DNA from 3 places in the Psychrobacillus sp. FSL H8-0487 genome. Region 2 is predicted to be linked to each of the others. Evidence: a T-box and tRNA genes for the amino acid it is inferred to sense, from the RefSeq annotation. Region 2 holds a T-box; the other regions hold tRNA genes.
The links. A T-box is a leader RNA that pairs with one kind of tRNA and senses whether it is charged. The one in region 2 lies ahead of alaS (alanine--tRNA ligase), so its partner is inferred to be a tRNA-Ala.
Positions count from the first base shown of each region.

Region 1 (2,254 bases), 1.3 Mb from region 2:
TTTAACGTAACAATGTCGTTTATCCAGTTTTGAGTGAACAAGCACTCTAGTTTACATGAGGGTTTCAAGATACAAGCAGTGCTAGGAAACAAGTGAGAGAAGGAAGGAACGTACTAACGTACGTGACTGACAGATCGAATGAAGTTGACAACGCAATGCGCCGTATATTGGAAGCCGAATAAGTCTAGTGATGATGGCGAAGAGGTCACACCCGTTCCCATACCGAACACGGAAGTTAAGCTCTTCAGCGCCGATGGTAGTTGGGGGTTTCCCCCTGTGAGAGTAGGACGTCGCTGGGCACCAAAAAGAAGTCGTTACCGAGTTATATCGGTAACGACTTCTTTGTGTTTACAGAATTAAAATAAGCTGCAGGCAGTTACTGAGAAAATAGAGAGGGCTAGAAGCGTAGGTATACGTGAGAAGCGAGCGAGTGTCGCTTACGAAGACTTTAATGCTGCGTGCAAAAAACGTTATTGATAGAGTCGGCAACGACTTTTCGTGCTTTTCTTAAGTAGCTATTAGTGAATACAAACGATTAAAATTTATAAATTCCTGTTTTATTAACATAAAAAAAATCTAAATATATGCTAGTCAAAGATATATTTTAGAGTAACATAAGTTGTTGAAATATACTTTTAATACAGGCTTGAAATTTTAAATAGAGTTGCTATAATTATACTTGTACTTTAAAATAATTAAACGTTCCGAAGTAGCTCAGTGGTAGAGCAATCGACTGTTAATCGATTGGTCGTAGGTTCGAGTCCTACCTTCGGAGCCATTTTTTTGTTTTGCTTCCATAGCTCAGTAGGTAGAGTGCTTCCATGGTAAGGAAGAGGTCACCGGTTCAAATCCGGTTGGAAGCTTCTCATTAATTTATTTTAAGGAAAAAACTTGTCCTAATGTCAGATATATGATATTATAGTTCTTGTCTGGTTTTCATTTAAATAAGAAAATACTTTCAACAGAATGTATAATAGTTTTTCCAGATGGAATGCTATAACGTACTAGATTTTATAAAACCCAGGAGGATTAGCTCAGCTGGGAGAGCATCTGCCTTACAAGCAGAGGGTCGGCGGTTCGAGCCCGTCATCCTCCACCATAATATTTAAATTTAGCTTTGGAGGGGTAGCGAAGTGGCTAAACGCGGCGGACTGTAAATCCGCTCCTTAGGGTTCGGCGGTTCGAATCCGTCCCCCTCCACCAGTTTAATGGGGTATAGCCAAGCGGTAAGGCAATGGATTTTGATTCCATCATGCCCTGGTTCGAATCCAGGTACCCCAGCCAACTTTTTCAAATAGTATTGGGGCCTTAGCTCAGCTGGGAGAGCGCCTGCCTTGCACGCAGGAGGTCAGCGGTTCGATCCCGCTAGGCTCCATAAATATAGTAAAACTCTTTCAACCTAAAGTTGAGAGAGTTTTTTTATGGGTGAAAATACTTTTCAATATAGTGCATTTTCCTTTATGATGAAATAAAAAGCGAGGTGTACAATTTGACTGAGACACTAACCTATGGGGATGTAACCTTACGTCCATTACTAACTTCAGATAGTGGAGCATTGTGGGAACTGTATGAACCCAAAATTTTTGAATTTATGTTAAATAAAATAGAAAACAAGCAACAGCTAGAAAAGTGGTTGGCAGTTGGTATTCACCAAATGAATGTTGAGGGGACAGCTCTTGCATTTGTAGTAGAAAATACAGAAACAAAAGAAATTATGGGTACCACTCGTATTTATGGAATAGACCAGACAAATTATAGTTGCGAGATAGGCTCTACTTACTATGGGAAACAGTATCAGCGTACACACGTAAATACGACGTGTAAATATTTATTGTTAAAGTATTGCTTTGAGCAAATGGGGACAATTCGTGTTCAGTTTAAAACAGATGAGTTAAATGTATCTTCTCAAAGGGCAATTGAACGAATTGGCGGTGTAAAAGAGGGTATACTGCGAAATGAACGGATACGATCTAATGGTTTTGTTCGAAATGCGGTTGTCTACTCTATTACAGATAGCGAATGGTCGGAAGTGAAATACAAGCTAGTTCAATTAATGAATAAATATTCGTAATTATGCTTGGTTGAGCCAAACACCCTCTAGCATTTACAATAGATGTAAGAACTAAAGGGGGCATAAAATTATGAATAAATTAAATATATCAATTATCGGGGTCCCAATGGATCTAGGGCAAAATAGACGAGGTGTCGATATGGGACCGAGTGCTATACGATATGCTGGGGTAGTGGAGAGACT
Region 1 is NZ_JBBOZA010000001.1:3,605,916-3,608,169, reverse strand. Features, by position in the region: rRNA gene rrf (5S ribosomal RNA) at 184-299, shown strand; tRNA gene MHI47_RS18430 (tRNA-Asn) at 704-778, shown strand; tRNA gene MHI47_RS18425 (tRNA-Thr) at 791-863, shown strand; tRNA gene MHI47_RS18420 (tRNA-Val) at 1,024-1,099, shown strand; tRNA gene MHI47_RS18415 (tRNA-Tyr) at 1,120-1,203, shown strand; tRNA gene MHI47_RS18410 (tRNA-Gln) at 1,210-1,284, shown strand; tRNA gene MHI47_RS18405 (tRNA-Ala) at 1,303-1,375, shown strand; gene MHI47_RS18400 (GNAT family N-acetyltransferase) at 1,481-2,071, shown strand; gene rocF (arginase) at 2,142-2,254, shown strand, end outside.
Region 1: it has a tRNA-Ala gene. The T-box ahead of alaS (alanine--tRNA ligase) is inferred to sense a tRNA for this amino acid. The anticodon was not compared.

Region 2 (2,254 bases):
GTACCTGCATAGAATCTACATTTTGACGTGCTGCACGAGCTCGAGAACGTTGTGCTTCCATTTCTGATTTGAAGCCTTCGTGGTCGACGGTCATATTCGCCTCTTCTGCATATTCTTCCGTTAATTCAATTGGGAAACCGTACGTGTCGTATAGAGTGAAAGTAGTGGTTCCTGGGATGTAAGATTCCCCTTTTGATTGCTGTTCCTCGATAACCTTTTCCAATATAGCTAGGCCATCATGAAGTGTTTCATGGAATCTTTCTTCTTCATTTTTCATAACACGCATGATGAAATCTTGTTTTTCTGTTACTTCTGGGTAGAAGTCTTGCATAATTTCTCCAACTACTGGAACGAGCTCATGTAGGAATGGTTTTTCAATCCCTAATTGTTTCGCGAAACGAACTGCTCTACGAAGTAATCTTCTAAGGACATAACCTCTACCTTCATTGGATGGTAATGCACCGTCACCAATAGCAAAAGCTACTGTACGAACATGGTCAGCAATTACTTTGAATGCCGTATCATCCACATCATTTGCACGATATGACTTCCCAGAAATGTGTTCAGTTTGACGGATAATTGGCATAAACAAATCAGTATCAAAATTTGTTGGCACATCTTGTACTACGCTTGTAATACGCTCTAGGCCCATACCAGTATCAATATTTTGTTTTGGTAAAGGAGTATACGTATTATCTGGATTGTGATTGAATTCAGAGAACACTAAATTCCAAATCTCTAAATACCGGTCGTTCTCTCCACCTGGATATAATTCAGGATCGTTTAGGTCATTACCATAGCTTTCTCCACGATCATAGAAAATCTCTGAGTTCGGACCACTTGGACCTTCCCCAATATCCCAGAAGTTCCCTTCCAAACGAATAAGTCTCTCTTCCGGAATTCCAATTTCATCCTTCCAAATATTATATGCTTCTTCGTCCTCGGGATGAATCGTAATAGATAATTTTTCTGGTTCAAATGCCATCCACTTTGCATCCGTTAAAAACTCCCATGCATACTGGATCGCTTCTTTTTTAAAGTAGTCTCCAATAGAAAAGTTGCCTAGCATTTCAAAGAAAGTATGATGTCTTGCTGTCTTCCCAACGTTTTCAATATCATTTGTACGAATAGACTTTTGCGCATTTGTAATACGTGGATTTTCAGGTACTACACGTCCATCAAAATACTTTTTAAGTGTTGCTACACCACTATTTATCCATAGTAATGACGGGTCATTGATTGGTACAAGTGGAGCTGATGGTTCCTGGGAATGTCCTTTTTCGATAAAAAAGTCTAAATACATTTGTCTAATTTGAGCACCTGTTAATTGTTTCATGTTTAGTTCCTCCTAATAATTTGTATTCTTCGACCGCGAGTAATCCCAATCACTTCACAAGTGATATCTAAAAACCAAAACAATAAAAAAAAGCCCTCATCCCTAAAAAAGGGACGAAAGCTATTGTTTCGCGGTACCACCCTAGTTACACAGTAGATAATTCTACTTATGTCTCTCAAGAAGCCTTAACGCGGCCATACGACAGGTTTTAACTGCACTCAGGAGTAGCTTTCCTATTTGTTAGGTCAGTGAATTCTTTCAGCCAAGGAATCCATTTCTAGTCAGATAACAATTAGTACTTTCTCCGTCAACATTTTACTATATGCAATTGATTATAAAAAACAAATGGGCTTGTGTCAATTGTCTGTGTCCATAAATTGATACGGAGTGACACCATTCATCCCTATTAGAGGGTCAACTACATGATAATTCTCTGCAGTTAAATAGGTCAAATCTGTTTGATTCGCTCTAGTTTCAGTATCACTTTTTAACTCTTTCTCTTCTGCGGGTTCTGCTTCTTCTGTATGCGTTAAACGATCTTTTAATGTAGTCAATCGCTGAAGATCATCCGTTCGCTCTACTCCAAACTTAAATACTTCGGGGTCCCCACAAAGAATGAGAAAGTTTTTAGCGCGCGTAATCCCTGTATACAGTAAATTTCGTCTTAACATTTTCATATAGCTTCTCGTGATAGGCATAATAACCGTTTGAAATTCACTACCTTGTGACTTATGAACGGAGCAGCAATAAGCAAGTGTCAGCTGATTTAAATCATTTTTTTCATAGGTTACTTCATTACCATCAAATGACACAATTAGCATCTCTTTTTTCTCGACTGTTTCTGCAGCTTTAAAAATACTAATAACTTCTCCCATATCGCCATTAAATACATGACTTTCTGGTTGATTGACGAGTTGA
Region 2 is NZ_JBBOZA010000001.1:2,318,171-2,320,424, forward strand. Features, by position in the region: gene alaS (alanine--tRNA ligase) at 1-1,336, opposite strand, end outside; T-box leader at 1,443-1,656, opposite strand; gene recD2 (SF1B family DNA helicase RecD2) at 1,693-2,254, opposite strand, start outside.

Region 3 (2,254 bases), 2.2 Mb from region 2:
TCAGCTGGGAGAGCATCTGCCTTACAAGCAGAGGGTCGGCGGTTCGAGCCCGTCATCCTCCACCATATATTTACTCCTGCCGGAGTAGCTCAACTGGTAGAGCAACTGACTTGTAATCAGTAGGTTGAGGGTTCAAGTCCTTTCTCCGGCACCACTTTTTTCGAGCCATTAGCTCAGTTGGTAGAGCATCTGACTTTTAATCAGAGGGTCGTAGGTTCGAATCCTACATGGCTCATCACTTTTTATAGTGAATTATATTTTTTGCGGGTGTGGCGGAACTGGCAGACGCACTAGACTTAGGATCTAGCGCCGCAAGGCGTGGGGGTTCGACTCCCTTCACCCGCACCATTTAATTTAATAACCGAGCGGAAGTAGTTCAGTGGTAGAACACCACCTTGCCAAGGTGGGGGTCGCGAGTTCGAACCTCGTCTTCCGCTCCAAAGATTCACTAAAGTGCCGGGGTGGCGGAACTGGCAGACGCACAGGACTTAAAATCCTGCGGTAGGTGACTACCGTACCGGTTCGATTCCGGTCCTCGGCACCACTTTTTTGAAACATTGCGCTCGTAGCTCAATTGGATAGAGCACTTGACTACGAATCAAGAGGTTGCAGGTTCGAGTCCTGCCGAGCGCACCATATAACGGGAAGTAGCTCAGCTTGGTAGAGCACTTGGTTTGGGACCAAGGGGTCGCAGGTTCGAATCCTGTCTTCCCGACCAGTTATTATTTTCGGGGCCTTAGCTCAGCTGGGAGAGCGCCTGCCTTGCACGCAGGAGGTCAGCGGTTCGATCCCGCTAGGCTCCACCATGAACATTGAAAACTGAACATGCAAAACGTTAAGAAACATAGCTTTCAACTAACTTGTTAGGATGATAGCAAAACAATTTTGGACATCATTTAATGATGATGCCAGCAAAACAAAATGAGCTTTTAAACTAGTTCTAATTTGTTCGCTTTCAATGTGCTCTGCATACTGGAAGTGAACTATTATGGAGAGTTTGATCCTGGCTCAGGACGAACGCTGGCGGCATGCCTAATACATGCAAGTCGAGCGAATGACGAAGAAGCTTGCTTCTTCTGATTTAGCGGCGGACGGGTGAGTAACACGTGGGCAACCTGCCCTGTAGATTGGGATAACTCCGGGAAACCGGGGCTAATACCGAATAATCCATTTCCTCTCATGGGGAGATGTTAAAAGACGGTTTCGGCTGTCACTACAGGATGGGCCCGCGGCGCATTAGCTAGTTGGTGAGGTAACGGCTCACCAAGGCGACGATGCGTAGCCGACCTGAGAGGGTGATCGGCCACACTGGGACTGAGACACGGCCCAGACTCCTACGGGAGGCAGCAGTAGGGAATCTTCCACAATGGACGAAAGTCTGATGGAGCAATGCCGCGTGAGTGAAGAAGGTTTTCGGATCGTAAAACTCTGTTGTGAGGGAAGAACAAGTATGAGAGTAACTGCTCGTACCTTGACGGTACCTCATTAGAAAGCCACGGCTAACTACGTGCCAGCAGCCGCGGTAATACGTAGGTGGCAAGCGTTGTCCGGAATTATTGGGCGTAAAGCGCGCGCAGGCGGTCCTTTAAGTCTGATGTGAAATCCCACGGCTCAACCGTGGAAGGTCATTGGAAACTGGGGGACTTGAGTACAGAAGAGGAAAGCGGAATTCCAAGTGTAGCGGTGAAATGCGTAGAGATTTGGAGGAACACCAGTGGCGAAGGCGGCTTTCTGGTCTGTAACTGACGCTGAGGCGCGAAAGCGTGGGGAGCAAACAGGATTAGATACCCTGGTAGTCCACGCCGTAAACGATGAGTGCTAAGTGTTAGGGGGTTTCCGCCCCTTAGTGCTGCAGCTAACGCATTAAGCACTCCGCCTGGGGAGTACGGTCGCAAGACTGAAACTCAAAGGAATTGACGGGGGCCCGCACAAGCGGTGGAGCATGTGGTTTAATTCGAAGCAACGCGAAGAACCTTACCAGGTCTTGACATCCCGCTGACCGGCCTAGAGATAGGCTTTTCCCTTCGGGGACAGCGGTGACAGGTGGTGCATGGTTGTCGTCAGCTCGTGTCGTGAGATGTTGGGTTAAGTCCCGCAACGAGCGCAACCCTTGATCTTAGTTGCCAGCATTTAGTTGGGCACTCTAAGGTGACTGCCGGTGATAAACCGGAGGAAGGTGGGGATGACGTCAAATCATCATGCCCCTTATGACCTGGGCTACACACGTGCTACAATGGACGGTACAGAGGGTCGC
Region 3 is NZ_JBBOZA010000001.1:94,649-96,902, forward strand. Features, by position in the region: tRNA gene MHI47_RS00450 (tRNA-Val) at 1-65, shown strand, start outside; tRNA gene MHI47_RS00455 (tRNA-Thr) at 79-154, shown strand; tRNA gene MHI47_RS00460 (tRNA-Lys) at 163-235, shown strand; tRNA gene MHI47_RS00465 (tRNA-Leu) at 264-348, shown strand; tRNA gene MHI47_RS00470 (tRNA-Gly) at 366-440, shown strand; tRNA gene MHI47_RS00475 (tRNA-Leu) at 456-544, shown strand; tRNA gene MHI47_RS00480 (tRNA-Arg) at 560-636, shown strand; tRNA gene MHI47_RS00485 (tRNA-Pro) at 642-718, shown strand; tRNA gene MHI47_RS00490 (tRNA-Ala) at 731-806, shown strand; rRNA gene MHI47_RS00495 (16S ribosomal RNA) at 986-2,254, shown strand, end outside.
Region 3: it has a tRNA-Ala gene. The T-box ahead of alaS (alanine--tRNA ligase) is inferred to sense a tRNA for this amino acid. The anticodon was not compared.